2 regions of the Rhodococcus sp. AC861 genome follow, and region 2 is predicted to be linked to the other one. Evidence: predicted binding sites of a transcription regulator. Region 2 holds the regulator's gene; the other holds the start of a gene.
What was found. Region 2 encodes HspR, which represses chaperone genes until heat shock. Its sites were predicted from a motif close to ANNTGAGTNNNNNNNACTCANNT; they were not measured.
Positions count from the first base shown of each region.

Region 1 (12,361 bases), 210 kb from region 2:
ATCGTCGTCGCGCTGGTTCCGTCCATGGAGCTCGACGCCGAAACCGGTTCGTATCAATTCGTTCTGGGCCAGATGAACATCCCGCACGCGGATCGCATCATGGACGTCGTCATCCTCACCGCGGTGGCGTCGTGCCTGAACTCTGCGCTCTACACGGCGAGCCGCATGCTCTTCTCGCTGTCCGAGCGCGGCGATGCCCCGGCAGTGGTGCGCAAGGTCTCCGGTCGCGGCGTTCCGTACGTGTCCGTATTGGCGTCGACCGCACTGGGTTTCGTTGCCGTGGTGGGCAACTACGCGTTGCCGGAAAAGTTGTTCGGCTACCTGCTGGCGACCACGGGCGCCGTCGCCCTGTTCGTCTACCTGGCCATCGCGGCAAGCCAGCTCGTGTTGCGCCGCACCCTCGATCGCGAGAATCGACGGCCCCCGGTGCGCATGTGGCTGTACCCGTGGCTGACCTATCTCGCCATCTGCTTCATCGTGTTCGTTCTGGTGATGATGGTGATCATGCCGGAGCAGCGCACAGCGATAGGCCTGTCCGCAGTGCTGGCAGCCGTCACCGTCGTCGCCGGCATCCTGCGCCAGCGACGCGTGACCTCGCGGGAGGCAGTGCGGGTCTGAGTCGGTTCGTGGGGTTCGTCGCGGCCCTACAGGGGGTGTCGTCGCGGCCTGCAGGGGGTGTGCACACCTGCTGCGTGAACTGCACACCCTTTGCAGCCGGCGGTAGAGGGTGTGCGCTTTGCGGAGGGGGTGTGCGCTTCTGGAGGAGTGCGGCCGGCACCGGACTGCGCCTCACCGAACGTGTGCGTACACCTGCTGCGTGAACCGCGCACCATGTCCAGTCGGCGGTGAAGGTGTGCGCTTCGCGGTGGGGGTGTGCGCACCCTCGGCAACGCACCCGACGGCGAAGGGTGTGGGCTCCAGGAATCCCTGAGCACTCACGGCAGGTGAGTGCACACCCCCTACGTCAACCGCACACCTGTTGCAGTCAGCTGTAGAGGGTGTGCGCTTCACCGAACCCGTGTGCACACCACCAGCAGCACACCCGGCAGCGCGGAGGCCCGCGTCTCGGCATCGCTGAGCACTCACGGGCAAGGCGCACGCCATTGGCAGCGCACCCGTCGACGTCGATGTGGGCTCCAGGCACCGCTGCGCACCCACGGCAGGTGACTGCACACCCACTACCCCAACCGCACACCTGCTGCAGCCAGCGGTAGAGGGTGTGCGCTTCACCGGACCCGTGTGCACACCACCAGCAGCGCCGCCACCCACGTCCCGGCACAGCTGAGCACCCAAGGCAGCGGTGTGCACACCCCCTGCAGCGCCCCTGCGTCAACCGCACCCACCCTCAGCGCGCCAACGACTCGAGCATCAGGTTCAGTTCGTCGACGACATCGTCGATCGGTTCGACGCTCCGCATGGTCCTGGCCAGCAGGATGGCGCCCTCGAAGGCCGAGATGGACATCGATGCCAGCCTTCGGGCCCTGTCGGAGTCGACGCCCTCGCGTTCGAGGGCTGCCGTCATGGCGTCGATCCACCGGCCGAATATCGCGGCGGATCCTGTGCGCATCGCGTCGCTGTCGTCACCGCCGCCGAGGGTCGCTCCAGCTACCGGGCACCCGGCGATGTAGTCGCTGTCCACCAGTGTGGTCTTCCAGAAGTCAGCGAATCGGTGCAGCGCCACGACCGGACCGTCCACGGCGGAGTACTCGATGAACCCGGTGATCACGGAGCCCGCCGCGTCCAGCGCCTCGGTGAGAATCTGGGCGCGTCCGCCGGGAAAGTGATGGTAGACAGAGCCTCTGGGCGCTCCGCTCCGTTCGAGCACCGCGTCCACCGTCACCGATGCGCCCCTCTCACGGAGCAGTTCCACCGCGCTGTTGATCATCTTCTGCCGCGTCGACGTCCGTGCCATGTGGTGTAGGACCCCTCGATCACTGTTCTGTGCGTGCCGTCACATGTCGTTGACCGTTACTTCCCGACACAGCTAGCTTTCGTTCCACTTCTATGCCAGTTCGCATAACTCTACTCGGAGCGAGGGCCCATGGCACGTCATCACGCATCACTCGAACCCGTACGACTGGGACTGTCGGGACGAGGTCGCGCCGTGGCACTCCTCGTCATCTGCGCGGCAGAACTTCTCGTCGTGCTCGACAACACCATCGTCAACGTCGCGCTGCCGTCGATCGGCGTGCAACTGCAGACATCGATGAGCGGACTGCAGTGGGTGGTCGACGCGTACACGCTGACCTTCGCCGGCTTCCTCCTCGCACTCGGTCACCTCGGGGACCGCTACGGCCGTCGCCGCGTCATGATCATCGGCCTGCTGGGTGTCGCCGCACTGTCCATCGTCGGCGCGCTCTCGTCCGACCTCGGACAGGTCGTCGCAGCACGGGCCGTCATGGGCGTGTTCGCCGCTGCCGTTTTCCCTGCGACGTTGGCCATGATCATCACGATCTTCACCGATCCTCGTGAGAAGGCCCTTGCCATCGCCGCCTGGACCGCGATGGCCGGCTTCGCCATCGCCATCGGCCCGACAGCGGGAGGCTATCTGCTGGAGCACTTCTCGTGGCACTCGGTGTTCTGGATCAACGTCCCCGTCGCGCTTCTGGTGGCCGCCGCCGCACGTGCGTTCATCCCGGAATCACGCGCCGAACATGTCGGACGATTCGACACCATCGGGCTGATCTCGTCTCTCGTCGCCATCACCGCCCTGGTGTGGACCATCATCGAAGCACCGCACCGCGGGTGGCTCTCGGCCTACTCCCTCGCGGGATACCTGCTGTCGGCCGTCGCGATCGCCGGATTCATCCTCTGGGAGAAGCGAACCGACGCTCCTGTTCTCGATCTGTCGCTGTTCTCGAACAGACGCTTCTCGCTCCCGGCCTTGTCCATCGCCGTCGGATACTTCTCGATGTTCGGGTTCCTGTTCATGATCACGCAGTACTTCCAGGGCGTCCGCGAATACTCGCCGCTCGAATTCGGTCTGCACTCGCTCCCGTTCGCCGTGGCCGTCGCCGTCGGTGCCCCCGTGGCGACTCTCATCGCCCAGCGCATCGGAACGACCGCCGTCATCGTCGTCGGACTGATGATCGTCAGCGCCGGAATGTTCATCGCCGGACAGACGACGGTGGACACCCCGTACTTCGGTCCCGTGCTGCTCTCGATGGTGCTGATGGGTCTCGGACTCGCGATAGTCCAAGGACCGGCGACGGATTCGATCATGTCGGCCGTCGACCTCGACGGTGCGGGAGCAGGATCGGCCGTCAACGACACGACGCGCGAGATCGGCGGCACCCTCGGCGTGGCGGTTCTCGGTTCGATCGTGGCGTCGATCTACACGTCCCGTGTCTCTCCCTTGGTCGACGCGGTGCCGTCGACGCTGATGACGGACGGCGAGAAGGGTTTTGCTCGGGAAACCGTCATCGCCGTGATCGAGATGGCGAAACGGCCCACACCGTCGCTGTTCGAGCAGCAGAAGGCCGATCTGATACTTGCGATGAAGTCCGCGAGCCTCGAAGGATTCCAGTTCGCGTCGTACGTCACGGTGTCCGCGTGCCTGGCGTGCGCTGTGGCAGTGGCGATCTTCATGCCGTGGAAGCCCGCCGCCGACTCGGTTCTGGCCGCAGCGCGGGTATCCCGGCGGTAAGGTCTGGCTCGACCCGTCGACAGTGCCGACCGCGGAAACGAGCCTCGTGAGATCACAGCGGATCAGCCCCGATCCCGCGCTGTCCTTCCTCGCGCTGACACCCAGGCCGGCGGAGCGCTCACGAGCGGTCATCGCCGTCAGCACGTTGATCGTCGGGGTGTGCGGACTGGTTCTCATGCCGTCGCAGTTCTTACGCCCCGGCGGCGCGATACTCATCCTGATCTTCTCGCTCACCACCATCCCGGTGGCGCTGGGTTGGCTCACCGAGAAACGTCTGCCGCACTTCGAGACGGCGTACGTGATCTACGCGGACATCGGAGTCGTCGCCGTCATGGCGATGTTCCAGTCGGCCTTCCTGTCGATGCCGTCCATCGCCGTCCTGGTCCTGGTGTCCTTGTTCGCGGCGGCGTTCACCGGCACCAGGACCTTGGTCCTGCACGTGGCGTACTCCTTGTGCGTCCTGGGAGTGTTGACGGTTCTGTCCCTGCGGGACGGCACGGAGGTGTGGGTGACGCTCTCGCGCACCCTGGCCCTGGGCAGCATGTTCGCGACGCCGTTCGCCATCCGCATGTATGTCGCCTTCCTCCGGCGACAGGTCGATGCGGCGCAACGCGATCCGCTGACGGGCCTGCTGACCCGACGCGGTCTCTACAACCGGATGTCGTCGATGTCGCAGAGCGCCCAGGGCTCGCACGGACCGTGGACGATGGCCGCCACCGTCGTAGATGTCGCGGATTTCGCCGACGTCGATCAGCGTTTCGGCCGCGACAGTTCCGTCGAGGTGCTCGTGGAGATCGCCGAGCGACTCGTCGATGCGTCGCCGACCGAGGCACTTCTGGCCCGGCTGTCCACGTCCGAGTTCCTGTGCGTACATCGCGCACGGAGCGAGGAGTCGGGCCGCGAGGAGAGCCGAGCACTCGGCGTCGCGCTCGAATCGACGACGTTGCGCAGCGCACCGGTCACCCTGACGACGGGATCGATCACCGAAGCCGTGGATCCACACGCGGACGCCGGGTCGACCTTGCACCGTCTGATGACCCGAGCGGAAGCCACGATGCATCGGCGTCATGCGGCGCGGCTGCAGGGTTCGACCGCCGATCAGTCCATCCACGACCGCATCTCGGCGCTGATCGCCGACGGCGGGCCGGACATCGTGTTCCAGCCGGTCTGTACCGCCGGCACCGGCGACGTCGTCGGATACGAGGCGTTGTCCCGCTTCCCCGACGGGCACGGATCTCCGCAGACGTGGTTCATCGACGCGAACACCGTCGGACTGCGGGTCGAGCTCGAGGTCTGCGCCATCGACGCCGCCATCACGGCGTCGGCACCCTTGCCCGACGGGGCGTTCGTCGCGGTCAATGCATCCGCCGACACGATTCTGTCCACCGACCTCGCCGGCAGTCTCGTCGACCACATGGTCCGCCGACAGTGGGTCGTCGAGGTCACCGAGCGTGACCGCATCGAGGACTACGACGGCATGGGCGTCGCGGTCGACATGCTCAGACGCGCAGGGGTTCTCATCTCCGTCGACGACGTCGGATCGGGATATTCGGGGCTCCGGCAGCTGGTCGAGCTGCGTCCGGACGTGGTCAAGCTCGACGCCTCGATCGTGCGCGGGATCGATTCCGACCCGATGCGCCGGGCGGCGGCGATCTCCGTCTCGACCTTCAGCCGTGAGATCGGCGCGATCTGCATCTTCGAGGGCGTGGAGACTCCCGAGGAACTGGCGACGGCCCGTGAGGTGGGCGCGGACATGGTGCAGGGATATCTGCTGGGCAGGCCGCTGCCCGCGGCATCGGCGCTGAGGACGACCACCCCGCCCATCCGCCGTTGATGACAACGATTATCATTAAGGCATGACCTCACGATCCCTGCTGCCCGTCACCGTCCTGTCCGGATTCCTCGGTGCGGGGAAGACGACCGTGATGGAGCACATCCTGGCGAACCGCGACGGTCTACGAGTCGCGGTGATCGTCAACGACATGAGTGAGATCAACATCGACGCGCGACTTCTCGACGGTTCCGTCACCGGTACGACCAGCGTTCACCGCACGGAGGAACGTCTCGTCGAACTCACCAACGGCTGCATCTGCTGCACGCTCAGAGAGGACCTGATCGAGGCTGTCGGCGAGTTGGCATCGGCAGGTGACATCGACTATCTGCTGATCGAATCGACGGGAGTATCCGAACCCATGCCCGTCGCCGCATCGTTCGACTGGACTTTCGACGGTGCCGACGGCGACTCCCCCGTCAGCCTCGGCACGCTGGCCAGGTTGGACACCATGGTGACCGTCGTCGACACGTCGACCTTCCTGGCCGAGATCTCCCGAGGCGACACCCTCGACACTCGCGACCTCGACGTGGCCGACGGTGACGAACGATCGATCTCGGATCTGCTGGTCGACCAGGTCGAGTTCGCGGACATCGTTCTGTTGACGAAAACCGACCTCGTCTCCGAGGCGCTGGCGGGTGCCACCGAAGCTGCTGTGCGACGACTGAATCCGCGTGCCGACGTCGTCGTGACGACGCGTGGAGCGGTGGACCCCCTGCGCGTGCTGAACACGGGCCTCTACGACCCGGAGGCAGCCCTGCACGCACCGGGCTGGGACGACGAGATCGCCGGCACCCACCTTCCGGAGACGCAGGAGTTCGGGATCTCGAGCACCGTCTTCGTTTCCGATCGTCCCTTCCATCCGACCCGGCTCGCGTCCGCACTCGACGGACTACAGGGTGTGTTGCGCAGCAAGGGTTTCTGCTGGATCGCGAGCAGGCCGGACCGAGCGGCGGTGTGGTCACAGGCGGGACCGGCCCTGACGATCGACGGCGCACAGCCGTGGAGCGAGATCGACGTGCCGGCGGGCCAGGAGATCGTCGTCATCGGTATCCGGTTGCAGGACACGGACGTCGAGTCGATTCTCCGCGCGGCAGTTCTGACGGACGACGAAATAGCAGCGGGCCCGGACGCCTGGAGAGGCTATCCGGACCCGCTGCCCACGTGGACTGTCGATATGCACGCTCACGCGCTGTAGATCAGCTCAGTTCGAGCGCATCTCCGCCCTCGGAGACACCCACCACGACGGTGTCGCCGTCGACGATCGTGCCGGCGAGCAACAGCTTGGCCAGCTGATCGCCGATCGCCTGCTGGATCAATCGACGCAACGGACGTGCGCCGTACTGCGCGTCGTATCCGCGGACGGCCAGCCAGAACCGAGCGGACGGGGTGACGTCGAGTGTGAGCCTGCGTGTCGACAACCGACGCTGCAGCTGTTCGAGCTGGATGTCGACGATCGACTCCAACTGCTCCTCGCTCAGCGGGTCGAAGACCACGACATCGTCGAGCCTGTTGACGAATTCGGGCTTGAACGCGCTGCGCACCGCCGCCATCACGTGCTCCCTGTCGCCACCCGCACCGAGGTTCGAGGTGAGGATCAGGATCGTGTTGCGGAAGTCGACGGTCCGACCCTGACCGTCGGTCAGACGGCCTTCGTCGAGGACGGCGAGCAGGATGTCGAAGACGTCCGGGTGAGCCTTCTCGACCTCGTCGAACAGCACCACCGTGTAGGGGCGACGCCGCACCGCTTCGGTCAGCTGGCCACCGGCCTCGTACCCGACGTATCCCGGAGGAGCACCGACCAGACGGGCCACCGAGTGCTTCTCGCTGTACTCGCTCATGTCGATGCGGATCATCGCGCGCTCGTCGTCGAACAGGAAGTCCGCCAACGTCTTCGCGAGTTCCGTCTTGCCCACACCCGTCGGGCCCAGGAAGAGGAACGATCCGGTCGGACGGTTGGGGTCGGAGACGCCGGCACGAGCCCGGCGGACCGCATCGGACACTGCCTGCACGGCGTCGGCCTGGCCGACCACGCGCTTGCCCAGCTCGTCCTCCATGCGCAGGAGCTTGGCGGTCTCGCCTTCGAGCATGCGCCCGGCGGGGATGCCGGTCCATGCGGCGACGACGTCGGCGACGTCGTCCGGCCCGACCTCCTCCTTGAGCATCACGTCGCCTTGCGGGACGGTGGCCGCGGTCTTCTCCGCGAGCTCCTTCTCGAGCGACGGGATGCGTCCGTATCGCAGTTCGGCGGCCTTGCCCAGATCACCGTCGCGCTCGGCGCGCTCGGACTCTCCGCGCAGAGACTCCAACTGCTCCTTGAGATCTCGGACGGAATCGATGGCGTTCTTCTCGTTCTGCCACCGCGTGCTGAGCTCGGCGAGCTTCTCCTTGCTGTCGGCCAGTTCTCCGCGCAGCTTCTCGAGGCGAGCCTTCGACGCGTCGTCGGTCTCCTTGGCCAGCGCCATCTCCTCGATCTCGAGCCGACGCACGACGCGTTCGATCTCGTCGATCTCGACAGGCCGCGAATCGATCTCCATGCGCAGACGCGACGCGGCCTCGTCCACGAGGTCGATCGCCTTGTCTGGCAGGAACCTCGACGTGATGTAGCGGTCGGACAACGTCGCCGCGGCGACCAACGCGGAGTCGGTGATGCGCACACCGTGGTGCACCTCGTACCGCTCCTTGAGTCCGCGGAGGATGCCGACGGCGTCGTCGACGGACGGCTCCCCGACCATCACCTGCTGGAACCGGCGCTCGAGGGCCGCGTCCTTCTCGATGTACTTCCGGTACTCGTCGAGAGTGGTCGCACCGACGAGCCGCAGCTCACCGCGGGCGAGCATCGGCTTGATCATGTTGCCCGCATCCATCGCGGATTCACCGGTCGCGCCGGCGCCGACGATGGTGTGCAGCTCGTCGATGAACGTGATGACCTGTCCGGCCGAGTTCTTGATGTCGTCCAGGACGGCCTTGAGTCGCTCCTCGAATTCACCGCGATACTTCGCGCCGGCGACCATCGATCCGAGGTCGAGGGACACGACGGTCTTGCCGCGCAGACTCTCCGGCACGTCGCCGGCGATGATGCGCTGGGCGAGGCCTTCGACGATGGCGGTCTTGCCGACACCGGGTTCACCGATCAATACCGGGTTGTTCTTGGTGCGACGGGACAGGACCTGCACGACGCGACGGATCTCGGTGTCGCGCCCGATGACCGGGTCCAGCTTGCCGCTGCGCGCGGCGTCGGTCAGATCGGTCGAATACTTCTCGAGAGCCTGGTAGGTGCCCTCCGGATCGGGACTGGTCACACGCGCACTGCCGCGGACCGTGGTGAATGCGTCGCGCAGTGCTGCGGACGTCGCGCCGTGGCCCTGCAGGATGCGAGCGACGTCGGAGTCACCCGTCGCGAGTCCGACCACCATGTGTTCGGTGGAGACGTACTCGTCGTCGAGTTCGGTGGCCAGATGCTGGGCCGCGGTGATGGCGGCCAGAGCCTCGCGCCCCAGTTGGGGTTGCGTGGTCGACCCGGTCGCCGACGGCATGCGGTCGACCAGGGACTGAGCGTCCTTGCGCACGACGGCGGGATCGACGCCGACAGCTTTCAGGAGGGGACCTGCGATGCCGTCGGTCTGGTCGAGCAGAGCGACGAGCAGATGAGCCGGCCGGATGTCCGGGTTTCCCGCTGCCGATGCTGATTGCAGTGCAGCGGTGAGCGCTGCCTGGGTCTTCGTTGTGGGTGTGAACGAGTCCACCGGTCACCTTCCTTCTGTCAAGCATGTCGAACCTGGCGTCGCCGCGATCAACCATACCGGACTTGAGTCTATTCCGCTCAAGTTAGTTGACGGTCCAACACGCAGGACAGCGGGAGGCTCGCCGCACGTCGGTGAGGACCAGTAGTCTCGAGGATGAACCCCACCCGTCACTCGAACACGATGAAGGTGCCCATTGCTCGACGCACAGGCCCTCGCGCACGTGCGTGCCGGAGTAGCTGCCGCGCTGAAGGCGGACGACGGCGCCGAGTCCGTCGCCAAGGCCTTCTACGCGCGCCTCTTCGCCGAACATCCCGACTTCCGCGGCTACTTCCCGGCGGCGATGGACCAGCAGAGGCACCGCCTCGTCCGTGCCGTCGACTACGTGGTCACACACCTCGACGACAGCGAGTTCCTGCCGTTCCTGCACCAGCTGGGTCGCGACCACCGCAAGCACGGACTCACCGGAGCGCACTTCCTGGCCGCACGGAACGCGCTGGTCGAGGCGTTCCGCATCTCGGGTGACGAGTCGACGTGGACGTCGGACACGGACGATGCGTGGGCTCGCGTCGTGTCGATCATCTGCAATTCGATGGCCGTGGGCGCGGACACCGAGGACCTGCCGCCCTACTGGGGAGCCACCGTCGTCGAGCATCACCGGCTTCTCGAGGATCTCGCCGTCGTCCGGTTGCAGACCGACGACGACATCCCGTTCGAGGCCGGCCAGTACCTCAGCGTCCAGATCCCGCAGCGGCCGCGCATGTGGCGATACCTGTCCCCCGCGATTGCGCCGAACGACTACCGCGGCATCGAGTTCCACGTCCGCCGGGTCTCCGCCGGGTGGGTCAGTCCCGCCATCGTGTCCGAGACGGTGGTCGGCGACCGATGGTTGCTCGGCCCACCCCTGGGCGGTCTCAGCCTGGACACCGCGCCCGGCAGCCCGGACGTGCTGATGGTCGCCGGGGGAACCGGGATCGCGCCGCTGCGTGCCCAGCTCATGGCGATGGCGATGCGCAGTCACACTCCGCGGGTCCACCTGTTCGTCGGCGGCGAGTATCCGAGCGACCTCTACGACCTGGACACCCTGTGGGATCTGGCCCGGACCAACCCGTGGCTCACCGTCGTCCCCGTTGTCGAGCACCCGGAAGAGCCGTGGTGGCGTCCCGGCCCGGCGCGGGAGTTCCCGCCCGGCCTCAACCACACGATGGTGGGCAAGCTCGGTCAGGTGGTCACACGGTTCGGATCGTGGGCGGACCGGCAGATCCAGGTGTGCGGGTCACCGTCGATGGTCCGCACGACGCTGTACGCGCTGCGTCGGGTGGGAACCCCGATGCAGAACGTCCAGCACGATCCCCTGGGCTGAACCCGGGTCAGTGCGGATACGCGTGCGCCAGTCGCCGTAGCGGCGGCACTGTCTGTGGCGGTTGCTTCCGGGGCGGCAGGACACCCAACAGTCGGGTCGTCGTCTCCGTCACCTCGGCGACCGCCGACTCGAACGCGGCACGGTTGGCATCCGAGACGGTCCGCAGCCCGCTGACCTTGCGCACGAACTGCCGGGCAGCCGCTTCGATCTCCTCGTCCGTCGCCGCGGGCTCGAGGCCGCGCAGCTCGGTGATGTTTCTGCACATGCCAGGCGAGCGTAGACCTGCAGCCAGACCCGGACAACGACCATCGGGTTTACGACGTACAGGTGTTTAGCTCGAATATTCTGACATTCCAAGCTTTACGCCGTTTTCGATCACCGTGAATTCATTCGTTCAACCGATTGCGCGGACATCCTGGAGTCCTTCGATCAGCGAACGCTCGGGAGCCGACAATCCGCCCCAGACGCCGTACGGTTCCCCCGCGGCCACCGCGTACTCGCGGCACCGCTGCATCACCGGGCATTGTTGGCAGACGCGCTTCGCCTGCTCCTCACGGGCCGTTCTCTTATGTCCCCGTTCACCTTCCGGATGGAAGAACACTGCGGAATCCATCCCGCGGCACAGTCCGTGCAGTTGCCACTCCCAGGTCGTGGCTATAGGTTCGGGTAACTCGACAGGCTTGGACATGACGCTCCTCGTTAGTTCGCCTCGTATGCGACGTCACGCTGTCAGTATTACATTACGAACAATCGTCCAAAAAGTTAATGCCGCATATTCGGGAGACACCTCCAGGACGTATCGACGAGTTACAGATAATCGCCGAACCCGCCGACATCGCCGGGTGCACAACTGCTGAGCCTCGATCCCCGATGCGGCGCGACGGCCCGCTCTCCCTTAAGTTTGACCTCGTGAGAAGCCCTGGTTGTCGTCCCGCTCGCTGCCGTACAGGTCGCCGCCGTCACGGGTGTGCGCTGTGAGTGCAGTGGACCTCCCACTCGATCTCCGCCGCGCACTCGTCGGTGTCGCGCGGGTCCCGAGACTGCTGGTCGCGTCGGACTACGACGGCACCATGGCGCCGTTCGTGTCGGACCCGCAGAAGGCGTTCCCGCTCCCGGAGTCGGTTCGAGCGCTGCGTGCACTCGCCGGCCTGGACGGCACACAGGCAGCGGTCATCTCCGGGCGCGCACTGCGGGATCTGGCGATCCTCTCCCGCCTGCCCGTCGAGGTGCAGCTCGTCGGAAGCCACGGCTCCGAGTTCGACGCCGGCTTCGTCACCGAACTCGGTAGCGAGGCCACGGCTCTTCTCGAACGAGTCGTCTCCGAACTGAGGTCGATCGCCTCCCGCGCCGAGCACATCTCGGTCGAGACCAAACCCGCCAGCGCGGCCCTCCATGTGCGCAACGCCGACCCGGAGGCGGGCGCGCGAGCGCTCGACGAGGTTCGCGCCGGCGCCGCCACCTGGGACGGCGTGCAGGTCACCGAGGGCAAGTCCGTCATCGAGCTCGCCGTGATCGTCACCGACAAGGGCCAGGCACTGGACATCCTGCGCCATCAGGACGGGGCGTCCGCCGCGGTCTTCTTCGGCGACGACGTCACCGACGAGAAGGCTTTCCGACGCCTCCACGGTCCCGACGTGGGTGTCAAGGTCGGTGACGGCGAATCGCTGGCCAAGTACCGCGTCGAGAGCACCGAGGAGGTCGCCGCCGCGCTCGCCTTCCTCTACGAGGAGCGCCGCCGTTGGCTGTCGGGTGCGGACGCTCCCCGCATCGAGCGGCTG
Region 1 covers NZ_CEEDMW010000001.1:402,231-414,591, reverse strand. The annotation lists gene AC0IX4_RS01950 (amino acid permease) at 1-618, shown strand, start outside; gene AC0IX4_RS01945 (TetR/AcrR family transcriptional regulator) at 1,346-1,912, opposite strand; gene AC0IX4_RS01940 (MFS transporter) at 2,042-3,646, shown strand; gene AC0IX4_RS01935 (EAL domain-containing protein) at 3,693-5,480, shown strand; gene AC0IX4_RS01930 (GTP-binding protein) at 5,503-6,675, shown strand; gene clpB (ATP-dependent chaperone ClpB) at 6,677-9,223, opposite strand; gene AC0IX4_RS01920 (globin domain-containing protein) at 9,417-10,583, shown strand; gene AC0IX4_RS01915 (DUF2277 domain-containing protein) at 10,591-10,848, opposite strand; gene AC0IX4_RS01910 (WhiB family transcriptional regulator) at 10,978-11,271, opposite strand; gene otsB (trehalose-phosphatase) at 11,558-12,361, shown strand, end outside.
Region 1: clpB (ATP-dependent chaperone ClpB) is a predicted target of HspR. The motif match lies at 9,284-9,306, and genes of this name have one in related genera.

Region 2 (12,361 bases):
GTCCAGATCGACCGTCCACTCGTCGGATCCACCGAGCACGATCGCGGTGCGGGAATCGCGCTGCACACGGTCGCGGCGATCCTGCGGCCACTCGGGGTCGAGCGGAACGAAGGCACCGCCGGCCACCATCGCGGCGAGCACTCCGACGACCATCTCGAGGGAACGTGGCATCGAGATGGCAACCACGCCTTCGGGTTCCAGACCGGCGGCCAGGAGCGCGTTCGCGAGCTGGTTCACCTTCGCGCCCAGCTTCGAGTACGTCAGCTCCTTCTCGCCCAGCACGACGGCGAGCGCATCGGGAGTGGCTGCGATCTGCGCGGCGAACAGCTCGGGCACGGACACCGAGACCGACGGCTCTGCCGTGTCGTTCCACTCGTGCACGACACGGGTGCGGTCCGCGGCCGATATGAGCTGCAGGGACGACAACGTCGTGTCGGGATGCGCCAGAACCTGATCGAGAACCAGGCCGAACCGGTCGCGATGCCCGATCAGCGCGTCGTGCGCACCGGGCCGTGACCGCAGGTCGAAGACCAGCGACTCGTCGTCGCGGCCACCGGTGACCGTGACGTCGAGATCGCGCACCGGGCCGGTCTCCAGGCTGCGCATGTGCGCCGGGAACCCGCCGACGTCGATGCCGTGCTGCACCATCAGGACGTTGATGCCCGGACCGTGAACCAGACGGTGAGGATCGTCCTCGCGCAGTGCACGCACGATGTCCTCACCGCGGAACCGGCCGTGACGCACCGCGCCGATCGACGCGCGTTCGAGTTCCCTGGCGACGTCCGCGACGGTCATCGCCGGGGTCAGCTGCAACCGCAACGGAAGGATGGTCGACGCCATGTACGGCGTCGTCCGCGCACGCCTGCCCACACGGGCAGTCGACGGCAGGGACACCATCAGGTCGTAGGTGCCCGTCACGGCGGCCAGGTACGCCACCCACACGGCGGGGGCCAGCCGGGTGCGGCGGATGTCGTGCTCCTCGCCGTACGCGTACAGCGGCGCCAGGCGGCCGGAGGGTGCCGAGACACGTTCGGTGACGGCGGAGCCGGTGTCCGGGACGTCGGGCAGCAGCAACGGCGGCTCGGGGGCATCGGCCAACCGGCCGATCCAGTACTCGCGGTCGCGTCGGAAAGCATCCGACCGGCGGTACTCGGCATCGGCGTCGACAAGCGGTTCGAGGGCCCACGCACCGGGGGCTGTCCGGCGACTCGGATCGGCGTAGCGCGCGCGGACCTCGTTGAAGATCAGCGACATTCCGAAGCCGTCGACGACGGCGTGGTGGTAGCGCTGATGCCAGAGAACGTGGTCGTCGGCCAGCCGGAGCAACGCGGTTCCGAACAGGTCTCCCGCGCCGGTCGTGTCCGCCGACGCGATGTCCGCGGCGATCCACGCCTGCGCCTCGGCCATCGGATCGGCCGCCGAACGCAGATCGACGAGCGCTACCGACCACTCGTCGTCGTGCACGCGGTGTTGGACGGGCTGCTCGCCGCTGAAGTCGAAGCGGACGTGGACGGCGTCCGCCTCGGCGATGACCGAGCGGATCACCTCGCGTGCGTGGTCGACGTCCAGCGGGCCGGTGATCTCGACCTGCAGCGAGATCACGAAGTCGGTGCGCTCACCCAGGAAGTGCTGCGCGGTCCAGACCTCGGCCTGCGCGGTGGTGAGCGGAAGCGTGGAGATTCGTGGCAGCGCTTCGCCGACCGTGACCCGTTGCATGAACGTAGGCTAACCTAAGACTTACTCCTGCAGGAAAGACAGGATGGCCGCATTGACCTCGTCGGGCTTCTCGAGATAGCCGTAGTGCCCGGCGTCGGCGATCTCCACGTACCGGGCTCCGGGAATCAGGTCGGCGACCTCCCGCGACAGGTACGCCGGGATCATCCGGTCGTCCGCGAACCCCAGCGACAGGCACGGAACTGTCACCGCGCGGTACGCCTCGCGGCGGTCGAACGTCTCGTCGAGGGAAATCTGAGCGCGCTGGCCGGGAGTGAGCGGCTGCACCGAGAATTCGAACAGGTCCAGCCAGTCGCGCGCCTTCGCGTCGTCGGACAACGATGCCGGGGACAGGTTCAGCGCGGCCGTGACCGCCGCGGCGTACTTCGCGGGGAGCTTCACGCCGCTGTCCGCCAGTTCCCTCTCGCCGGCACCGAGCACCTTCTGGAACGCGTCGAGCCGGGCGTGACCGGCCGCGAAGATGGCCTTCGAGACCAGGTCGGGCCTGGTCAATGCCAGTTCCTGGGCCACCCGCGCACCCATCGAGGTACCGACGACGACGGCTTTCTCCGAGGCGTCGGACCGCAGGTACTCGATGAGCGCCGCGGTGTCCGCGACCAGATCCTCGATCACCATGCCGCCCGCGCTCTCGTCGGTCGGTGCGATACCGCGATTGTCGAACGTGCAGACCCGGTATCCCGCGGCCGTCAGCGCTGGGACCTGGTGGAGTTGCCACACGCGGCCCGGGCTGCCGGTCCCCATCACCATGACGACGAGCGGACCCTTGCCCGTCACGGTGTAGTTGAGGCGGATGCCGTTGATGGTGCCGATGGGCATGACGGGGTCCTTCCGGTGATGCAGACAGTGTTCCGGTGGACGCTACCGGGCGTGACTTTGCAGGGGATGCGCCACTTCTCCTAGTCTTGACGTGCGGCCCGACCGGGATCGCCGACGAGCCGAACCACGAACACGACGGAGAAGCACATGGCCGCGGATACCACCGAGACGACAGACATCGCCGACGAAGAGATCGAAACCCTCACCGAGGAGACCGCACGCATGGCGCGTCGCGTCGTCGCCGCCTACGCGACCGACGCCGACGAATGTCGCATGCTGCTCTCCATGCTGGGCGTCGCACCCCCCGCACTCACCGAGTAGGTCCGCCGGCGGGTGTTCACCCCGCCGGCATCGTCATCAGGTTGGCGATCTCCGAGCGGGGTACGCCCACGAGTGACAGCGTCTCGCCCAGACAGAGGATCATCAGTGACCGGTGCAGGTTCGGATTTCGTCGTCGTCGCCAACAGGTTGCCCGTCGACCTCGATACCGCGCCCGACGGGTCCCGTCGATGGAAGCGCAGCCCCGGCGGTCTGGTGACCGCGCTGGAGCCCATCCTGCGCAGCAACAACGGTGCATGGGTGGGATGGCCGGGCGTCCCGGACGTCGACGTCGAACCCTTCGAAGACGACGGCCTGGAACTGGTTCCCGTTCCGCTGTCGGCCCAGGAGGTCGCCGACTATTACGAAGGCTTCTCCAACGCCACCCTGTGGCCGCTTTACCACGACGTCATCGTGCGTCCGGTCTACGACCGGGCCTGGTGGGACGCCTACGTCGAGGTCAATCGCCGGTTCGCCGAAGCCACGTCGAAGGCCGCCGCGGAGAACGCCACGGTGTGGATCCAGGACTATCAGCTCCAGCTAGTTCCCAAGATGCTGCGGATGCTGCGGCCCGATCTGACCATCGGCTTCTTCCTGCACATCCCGTTCCCCCCGGTCGAGCTGTTCATGCAGATGCCGTGGCGCACAGAGATCGTCGAAGGCCTCCTGGGCGCGGACCTCATCGGGTTCCACCTGCCGGGTGGAGCCCAGAACTTCCTGTACCTCTCCCGCCGCCTGGCCGGGCAACCCACCTCGCGCGGCACCGTCGGAGTGCGCTCCAAGCTCGGTCTCGTGCAGGTGGGCTTCCGCTCCGTACGGGTCGGCGCGTTCCCCATCTCCATCGATTCCGGTGACCTGGACGAGAAGTCGCGTCGAAAGCCGGTCCGGGACCGCGCCAAGGAGATGCGCAAGGAGCTCGGCAATCCGAAGACGATCATGCTCGGCGTCGACAGGCTCGACTACACCAAGGGCATCGACGTACGCCTCGAAGCGTTCCTCGAACTGTTGGCCGAGGAGCGCGTCGATCCCGAGGATGTCGTGATGATCCAGGTGGCCACACCGAGCCGCGAGCGCGTCGAGAGCTACAAGCAGATGCGCGGCGAGATCGAGAGCATGGTGGGGCGCATCAACGGCGAGTTCAGCCGCGTCGGGCACCCCGTCGTGCACTACATGCACCGGCCCATCCCCCGCGACGAACTGATCGCCTACTACGTGGCGGCCGACGTCATGCTGGTCACGCCGATCCGCGACGGCATGAACCTCGTCGCCAAGGAGTACGTGGCGTGCCGCAGCGACCTCGGCGGATCACTGGTCCTCAGTGAGTTCACCGGCGCCGCGGCAGAATTGCGGCAGGCCTACCAGTGCAATCCGCACGATCTGAACAGCGTCAAGGACGCCATGATCGCCGCCATCGAGCAGGATGCCGAGGCGGGCCGACGCAACATCCGGGCGATGCGTCGACAGGTCCTTGCCCACGACGTGGACCGGTGGGCTCGATCCTTCCTCGCCGCACTCGGCCGCACCGGCGAGGACGACACGAGCCAGATGATCACCAACCGGGACATGTGATGCACGGGAACTTGCGCTAGTGGCCGAAGCCCAAGTGGTGCAATGCCATCGGCTTCGGCGCGATCTGCTGGTGGTGCGACTCGTCGGCGACGTCGTGGATTTCGAACCGGGGCAGTCGGTGGCCGTGACGGTGCCGTCGTCGCCTCATCTGCCGCGGCGCTACTCCCCCGCATTGCCCCCGTCACGAGACGGCAAGTACGAGTTCCACATCCGGGCCATTCCGGCCGGCTGGGTCAGCGGCGTCATCGTCAACGACACGCGCGAAGGCGACATCTGGACGATCGACGACCCCGCAGGTGATCTACGGGTGGACGACACGGACGACGACATCGTCATGGTCGCCGGCGGAACGGGTCTGGCGCCGATGCGGGCACTGCTGCTCGATCTGGCTCGCCGGCCCCGACCTCCCCGGGTCAACCTGTACGTCGGGGGGCGCTCGCCCCGTGACCTCTACGCCGCCGACATGCTGTCGCTGATGGCGCGAACCGCGGACTGGCTCACCGTGATTCCCGTCGTCGAGAAGATGACGGACCCGATGTACCGGGACGAATACTTCGATGCCGCCGAGACCCGTCGCCTGCAGACGGCGCCCGACACCGGCTTCGCCGCAGGGGACTATCTGCAGGGGCGCATCGGCGAAGTGGTCGCGCGACGAGGGCCGTACCTGTCGCAGCGGGTCCTGGTGTGCGGGTCCCCCGCCATGTCCGCGTTCACGCTGCGTGCTCTGACAACGACAGGAACACCCGTGGTGAACATCCGCCACGGGTGACCGTCATTGCTGTCGTGGGTTTCTGGGCTTCCAGACCACCAGCGCGTTGCTCCGCACCGGGACCAGATCGCGTCGATACCCGGCGTGAACCTGCGCGAGTTCCGACGCCATCTCGGTGATCCGCGCCTGCAGCGCCTCCACCTGGTTGGTCAGCTCGATGATGCGCTTGATGCCGGCGAGGTTGACACCCTCGTCCTGCGAGAGTCGTTGCACCTCACGCAGAAGCGCGACATCGCGCGGCGAGTACCGGCGACCTCCGCCCGTCGTACGGAACGGTGTCACCAGCCCCAGGCGGTCGTACGTGCGCAGCGTCTGGGCGTGCATGCCGGCGAGTTCGGCCGCGACCGAGATGACGAAGATCCGTGCATCCGGGTCGGCGCCCGCATCACGCGGCTGCTGATCCGTGGGACGATCCTTCTCCCCGGCCATCACGCACCGGGCCAACCGGATCGAGGATCGAAACCGCTCGCCTTCTCCGCCGCGGCGTACGTCTCCAACGCCTCCCGTGCAGCGTCGTCCAGCTCGGACGGCACCGCGACCTTGACGGTGACCAGCAGGTCACCCGTCGCCGTCTTCTTCGGTACGCCGCGCCCCTTGACCCGGAACGTGCGCCCGTCGACCGTGCCGGCCGGAACCTTCAGTCCCACACGGCCGTCGAGGGTCGGGACGGACAACGTCGTTCCCAGCACCAGTTCGCTGTAGGCGACGGGGACGGTCAGCGTCAGATCGTCCGCCGTGCGGCCGAACACCGCGTCGGGCCGAACGTGGATCGTGACCAGCAGGTCTCCCGCGGCAGCGCCGCGAAGTCCCGCCTCGCCGCGACCCGCGACGCGCACCCGCTGCCCGTCGGTCACACCGGCCGGCACCCGCACCGTCACCGAGCGGGTGCGGTTCTGCACACCCGTGCCGCGGCAGTCCGCGCAGGGATCGTCGATGATCGAGCCGGTACCGCGGCAGTCGTCGCACGGCTCGCTGAAGCCGAACGCACCCTGGTTGCGGCTGACCACACCGGCACCGTTGCACCGCGGGCAGACCCGCGGGCTGGTGCCCGGCTTGGCTCCACTGCCGTGGCACGTGGTGCACGACGATGGGCTCGTGATCGACAGGGGCACAGAGGTTCCCACTGCCGCATCGCGGAAGTCGAGCGTCACCTCCGCAGCGAGGTCGCTGCCCCGACGCGGTCGCGACGACGATGCCTGCGTGCGGCCGGGGCCGCCGCCGCCGCGGTTGAACAGTCCTCCGAAGAGGTCGCCCAGATCCGCTCCTCCGTTGGCGCCTCCGAAGAGGTCACCCACGTCGAAACCACCGGACGTTCCGCCGCCACCGAAGTTGGTTCCGCCGCCGGGCGAGAACCCACCCCGGCCGAAACCACCACTGGCGAACAGCGATCGAGCTTCGTCGTACTCCTTGCGCTTCGCAGTGTCGGAGAGAACCGCGTTGGCCTCACTGACCGCCTTGAAGCGCTCCTCCGCCTTCGCATCCCCCGGATTGGAGTCCGGATGGTTGTCGCGCGCGAGCTTGCGGTACGCCTTCTTGATCTCGTCCTGCGTCGCGGAGGAGGAGACACCCAGCTCCTTGTAGAAGTCCTTCTCGATCCACTCCCGTTGGCTCACCGGTTGCCTCCTCCTTCCACGTCACTCACTGCCGAGAACTATGCCTGGTCGGACGCCGCATCGGCGCCTGATCCGTCGACGACGGCAACCATGGCGGTGCGCAACACTCGGTCGCGCGCCGTGTAACCCCTGCGGAAGACACTGCCGACCACAGGATTCGAACCATCACCCTCGTGCTGCACAGCCTCGTGCAGAGCGGGGTCGAACGCGTCGCCCTCGGCGCCGAAACCGACGACGCCCTGAGCGGTGATGACGGATTCGAGCTTGTCCGCCACCGACTTCAGCGGCCCCTTCTCGAGGTCACCGTGCTGACGCGCCCGGTCCAGATCGTCGAGCACACCGAGCAACTCGGCCAACACCGACGCCTTGGCATTGTCGATGTCCACCTGCTTGTCCCGTGCGACGCGTCGCCGATAATTGGCGAACTCCGCACTCAGACGTTGCAGGTCGGCCGTGAGCTCCGCCTTCTCGTCCTTCTCCGGCGCGGCGTCGGCCTCGGGGCTCTCGGCCTCGAGAACCTCAGGCTCGCCGGACTCTGCGTCTACCGGGTCCGAATCTCCGCCGGGCTGGGGCGCCGTGGCGGAACCCGCGAGGGATTCCTCCACGGCGGGATCCACGTCCGGAACGCCGTTCCCGGTGTCGTCAGCACTCACTTCTTGTCCGTGTCGACCGGCTCGTCCACGACCTCGGCGTCGACGACATCGTCGCTACCGTCGGTCGGGGCGGCGCCGTCGGCACCTGCTCCGTCGGCTGCTGCCGACTCGTACAGTGCCTGACCCAGAGCCTGCGACTCCGTGCTCAGCTTCTCCACCGCTGCCTTGATGGCGGCGATGTCCGTGCCGTTCAGAGCGGTGCGAGCCTCGGCGATGGCCGACTCGACCTTCTCCTTGGTCTCCGCAGGAACCTTGTCCTCGTTGTCCTTGACGAACTTCTCCGTCTGGTACACGAGCGACTCGGCCTGGTTGCGGGTCTCGGCCTCCTCGCGACGGGTCTTGTCCTCCTCGGCGTGAGCCTCGGCGTCCTTGACCATGCGCTCGATCTCCTCCTTGGAGAGGCCGGAGCCCTCCTGGATCTTGATCGTGTTCTCCTTGCCGGTGCCCTTGTCCTTCGCCGTCACGTGCACGATGCCGTTGGCGTCGATGTCGAACGTGACCTCGATCTGGGGAACACCGCGCGGTGCGGGCGGCAGCTCCGTCAGCTCGAACGAGCCGAGAAGCTTGTTGTGCGAGGCGATCTCGCGCTCACCCTGGAAGACCTGGATCTGCACCGACGGCTGATTGTCGTCCGCCGTGGTGAAGGTCTCGGACCGCTTGGTCGGGATGGTGGTGTTGCGCTCGATGAGCTTGGTCATCACGCCACCCTTGGTCTCGATACCGAGGGACAGCGGCGTGACGTCGAGGAGCAGAACGTCCTTGACCTCACCCTTGAGCACACCGGCCTGCAGTGCGGCGCCGACGGCCACGACCTCGTCCGGGTTGACGCCCTTGTTGGGCTCGCGTCCACCGGAGAGCTCCTTGACCAGCTCGGACACTGCCGGCATACGGGTGGAGCCACCGACGAGCACGACGTGGTCGATGTCCTTGACCGCGATGCCCGAGTCCTTGACCACGGCCTGGAACGGCGCACGAGTGCGGTCGAGCAGGTCGGAGGTGATCTTCTGGAACTCGGAACGGCTGAGCTGCTCGTCGAGGAACAGCGGGTTCTTGTCGCCGTCCACGGTGATGTACGGCAGGTTGATCGAGGTGCTCTGGCTCGAGGACAGTTCGATCTTTGCCTTCTCCGCAGCCTCGCGCAGGCGCTGGAGAGCCATCTTGTCCTTGGTCAGATCGATACCGTTCTGAGCCTTGAACTTGTCGACGAGCCAGGTGACGATGCGCTCGTCCCAGTCGTCGCCACCGAGGTGGTTGTCACCGGACGTGGCGCGGACCTCGACGACACCGTCGCCGATCTCGAGCAGGGACACGTCGAACGTGCCGCCACCGAGGTCGAACACGAGGATGGTCTGTTCCTTCTCGCCCTTGTCCAGGCCGTACGCCAGCGCAGCCGCGGTGGGCTCGTTGACGATGCGCAGGACGTTGAGGCCGGCGATCTGGCCGGCTTCCTTCGTGGCCTGACGCTGTGCGTCCTCGAAGTACGCGGGAACGGTGATGACGGCGTCCGTGATCTCCTCGCCCAGGTACGCCTCGGCGTCACGCTTGAGCTTCATCAGAGTGCGGGCGCTGATCTCCTGCGACGTGTACTTCTTGTCGTCGATGGCGACAGTCCAGTCCGTACCGATGTGGCGCTTGACCGAGCGAATCGTCCGGTCGACGTTCGTGACGGCCTGGTTCTTCGCGGACTGACCGACGAGGACCTCACCGTTCTTGGCGAACGCGACGATGGACGGGGTGGTGCGTGCACCCTCGGAGTTGGCCACCACGACCGGTTCGCCGCCCTCGAGGACTGACACGACCGAGTTGGTGGTCCCGAGGTCGATTCCGACGGCACGAGCCATTTGTAACCTCCTGATAGATGCTGCAGATGTTTCGAAAGGCGTCTGCCTGAGCGAACTGGACTCAAGTTTGCCTTCCGGATCCTCGACCCGTCAAGTTGTACTTGAGTGACTCACGCTCAATGGCAGTCGTACGGCTCAACGGAGGGGTGCGCGAGTTTGTTCCCGTGGCGTCCGGGCGTGCTCGAGCGTCCAGAAGTCGACCGGATCGACGGGATCCCGTCGATGACAGCCAGTTGTGGACACTCGGGCACGGCCTGACACGTGCACTTCGCCCGAGTGCCCGGCAGTTAGGGTCCACGGCATGTCCCTGACGGCCCGAGGTCTCACCCGCACGTTCGGACGCCACACAGCAGTCGCCCACGCCGACGTCACGCTGACCCCTGGCAGGGTGACCGGGCTGGTCGGACCCAACGGCGCCGGCAAGACGACGCTGCTGCTCATGCTCGCCGGCCTCCTGGCTCCCGACTCCGGGACCCTCGAGCTGGACGGGTCGCCGGTCGAGACGGTCGCACTTCGGCGGGCCGTGGGGTGGATGCCGGACGTGTTCGGCACCTGGGACAGCCTGACCGCGTCGGAGATCCTGTCGACGTTCGGACGGTTGCACGGACTGTCGTCGCAGGACGCTCGTGCCCGCGCCGCCGAACTGCTGCAGCAGGTCCATCTCGACGACCGCGCCGACCGACCTGCCCACGAGTTGTCTCGCGGTCAGAAGCAGAGGCTCGGCTTCGCACGCGCACTGGTGCACAGTCCACGACTACTTCTGCTCGACGAGCCAGCGTCCGGCATGGATCCGCGCTCGCGAGTCGAACTGCGTGACGAGATCCGCCGCCTCGCCGACGGGGGATGCGCCGTGCTGGTGTCGTCCCACATTCTCACCGAGTTGTCGGAGATGGTCGACGACGTGATCGTCATGACCGACGGCCGCACGCGGGACTCCGCGCCGTCGGTCGAGCGTTCGTGGCGTGTGCGGGAAGCCGGTTGTCCCGCGTCCTCGGCGAGGATCCTGCACTTCCCCGACGAGGAGGCCGCTGCGCAGCATCTGCGCACCCTTGTGGAGTCGGGCGCGCAGGTCGCCGAGTTCGCTCGGGTGGACTCGCAGCTCGAGGACACCTACCTCGCACTCGACGCGGACAGGACCTGACATGGCGGCACGGATGAGTAGCTGGTGGTCGGTGGTCGGCGTGCTGATCGGCCTCGAACTGCGGCAGCGACTGCGCACCACCCGGTGGCGCATCACCCTCGCCGTCACGTTCACGGTCATCTCGCTGGCCGTGTTCGGGTCTATGTACCTGGCTCTGTCTGTGGACGAGGCCGATGCGAACTACGACGGCTGGGCGCGCAATCTGTACGCGGTCGTGCTCGGAGTCGAGCTGTTCCTCGGCGTGGTACTCGCCCCCACCCTCACGGCGACCTCGATCAACGGTGACCGCAAGGACGCGACGCTCGCCGTGGTGCAGGCGACACCGATCAGCCACTGGCAGTTGGCCGTCGGCAAACTTCTCGGGTCGTGGGTGTCCTGCCTCGCGCTCGTCGCCGTGGCGTCGCCATACCTGGTGTGGGGGATCGTCGCCGCTCCGTACGGCGTCGGCATATCAGTGCTGGGCGTGATCGTTCTCTGCCTGATCTTCCTGTGCTACTGCGGGATCGGGCTGGGGTACTCCGCGCTGACCGCTCGGCCGGCAGGTTCGGCCGTCCTGACGCAGGCCACGGTGTTCTTCCTCGTCCTGGGCCTCCCGGCGCTGTTCGGCCTGCTCTATACGACGACTGCCGAGGATCACGTCGTGGTCGAAGCCGAGTACATGTACGCCGACGACGCCACGTACGACTCTTTCCCGGAGTGTCGCGACGTGACCGCCGTCCGCAGCTACAACCACACCGAGCGGATCTGGTGGTTGCTGGCACCGAACCCGTTCCTCATGCTCCCGGATGTAGTGGCGGCGCACGACAACCCGAGCGTCCGAGTCTGGCCGACGGACCAGCGTCCACCCGACCCCAGTGTGGCGAGGCCAGTCGCGGAACTGTTGTCGACGGCGAGAACCGGGCCTTATATCGCGGAGCCGACCTGCGCGGAGTCCGTGTCTACCTACAGCTCGGACGGATCGATCACCGGCTTCTACCAGAAGCAGGTCGCCTTCGAGTCTGCGGACGTGGGGCGGAGTTGGTACCTCGGGCTGGCCGTCAACGTAATCCTGGGGGCTTTCGGACTCACCGTCGCCGCTCGCAGACTCCGCGTTCCTGCCCGCACCCTGCCGAGGGGCGTGCGGATCGCCTGAGGCGCTCAGCTCAGCCGTCCACCCCCGTCGACGTGGAGAGTGGTTCCGGTGACGAAGCCGTTGGTGAGCGCGAGAAGTACTGCGGCCGAGACGTCGTCGGGTCGACCCACTCGCCGAGCGGGGTTCTTGGCCGCGGTGGCATCGAACATGGCCTGCTTGTCGTCGCCCATCCCGTCCCAGGCGCCCGAGTCGACGATGCCGGGCGAGACGGCGTTCACGCGCAGCGGCGCGAGCTCCACGGCGAGGGCCTCCGCGAGGAATGCGACAGCACCGTTGGTCGTGGCCATGACGGCGAGGCCCGGCGCCGGCTTCCATGCGGCGACACCGGAGAAGAAGACGAACGAGCCGCCCACACGCAGCATGGGCGCGAAGTGCTTGGCCAGCAGGATCGGGCCGATCACCTTGGCGGCGAAGGCGCCCTCGACGTCGGCGCGATCGAGACCCGTGATCGGGCCGTTGGCGTGGTTCGCCGCGAGCGACACGACGTGATCGAGAGGTCCGAGCGTCGTGGCGGCGCCGGCGATGGAGGACTCGTCGTCGAGGTCGAGGTGCACCGCCGAGGCTCCCGGGCCTAGTTCGGCAATCGTGTCGGCGAGCGTTTCGGGCCGCCGTCCCCCGAGCACGACCTCGGCGCCGGCCGCGAGGGCGTCCTCGGCGATGCGACGCGCGATGCCCGACGAGCCGCCGACGAGCAAGATCCGGGTGTTCTGCAAGGTGCTCATGTCGTGTGTCCCTTCCGCAGCCCCGTCTCTCGCGGCCACGGAAGGTTCAGCGC
Region 2 covers NZ_CEEDMW010000001.1:614,341-626,701, reverse strand. The annotation lists gene AC0IX4_RS02985 (amino acid adenylation domain-containing protein) at 1-1,716, opposite strand, end outside; gene AC0IX4_RS02980 (alpha/beta fold hydrolase) at 1,738-2,550, opposite strand; gene AC0IX4_RS02975 (hypothetical protein) at 2,698-2,871, shown strand; gene AC0IX4_RS02970 (alpha,alpha-trehalose-phosphate synthase (UDP-forming)) at 2,944-4,437, shown strand; gene AC0IX4_RS02965 (FAD-binding oxidoreductase) at 4,457-5,206, shown strand; gene AC0IX4_RS02960 (heat shock protein transcriptional repressor HspR) at 5,210-5,635, opposite strand; gene dnaJ (molecular chaperone DnaJ) at 5,635-6,819, opposite strand; gene grpE (nucleotide exchange factor GrpE) at 6,858-7,424, opposite strand; gene dnaK (molecular chaperone DnaK) at 7,469-9,313, opposite strand; gene AC0IX4_RS02940 (ABC transporter ATP-binding protein) at 9,615-10,454, shown strand; gene AC0IX4_RS02935 (ABC transporter permease) at 10,456-11,586, shown strand; gene AC0IX4_RS02930 (SDR family oxidoreductase) at 11,592-12,308, opposite strand.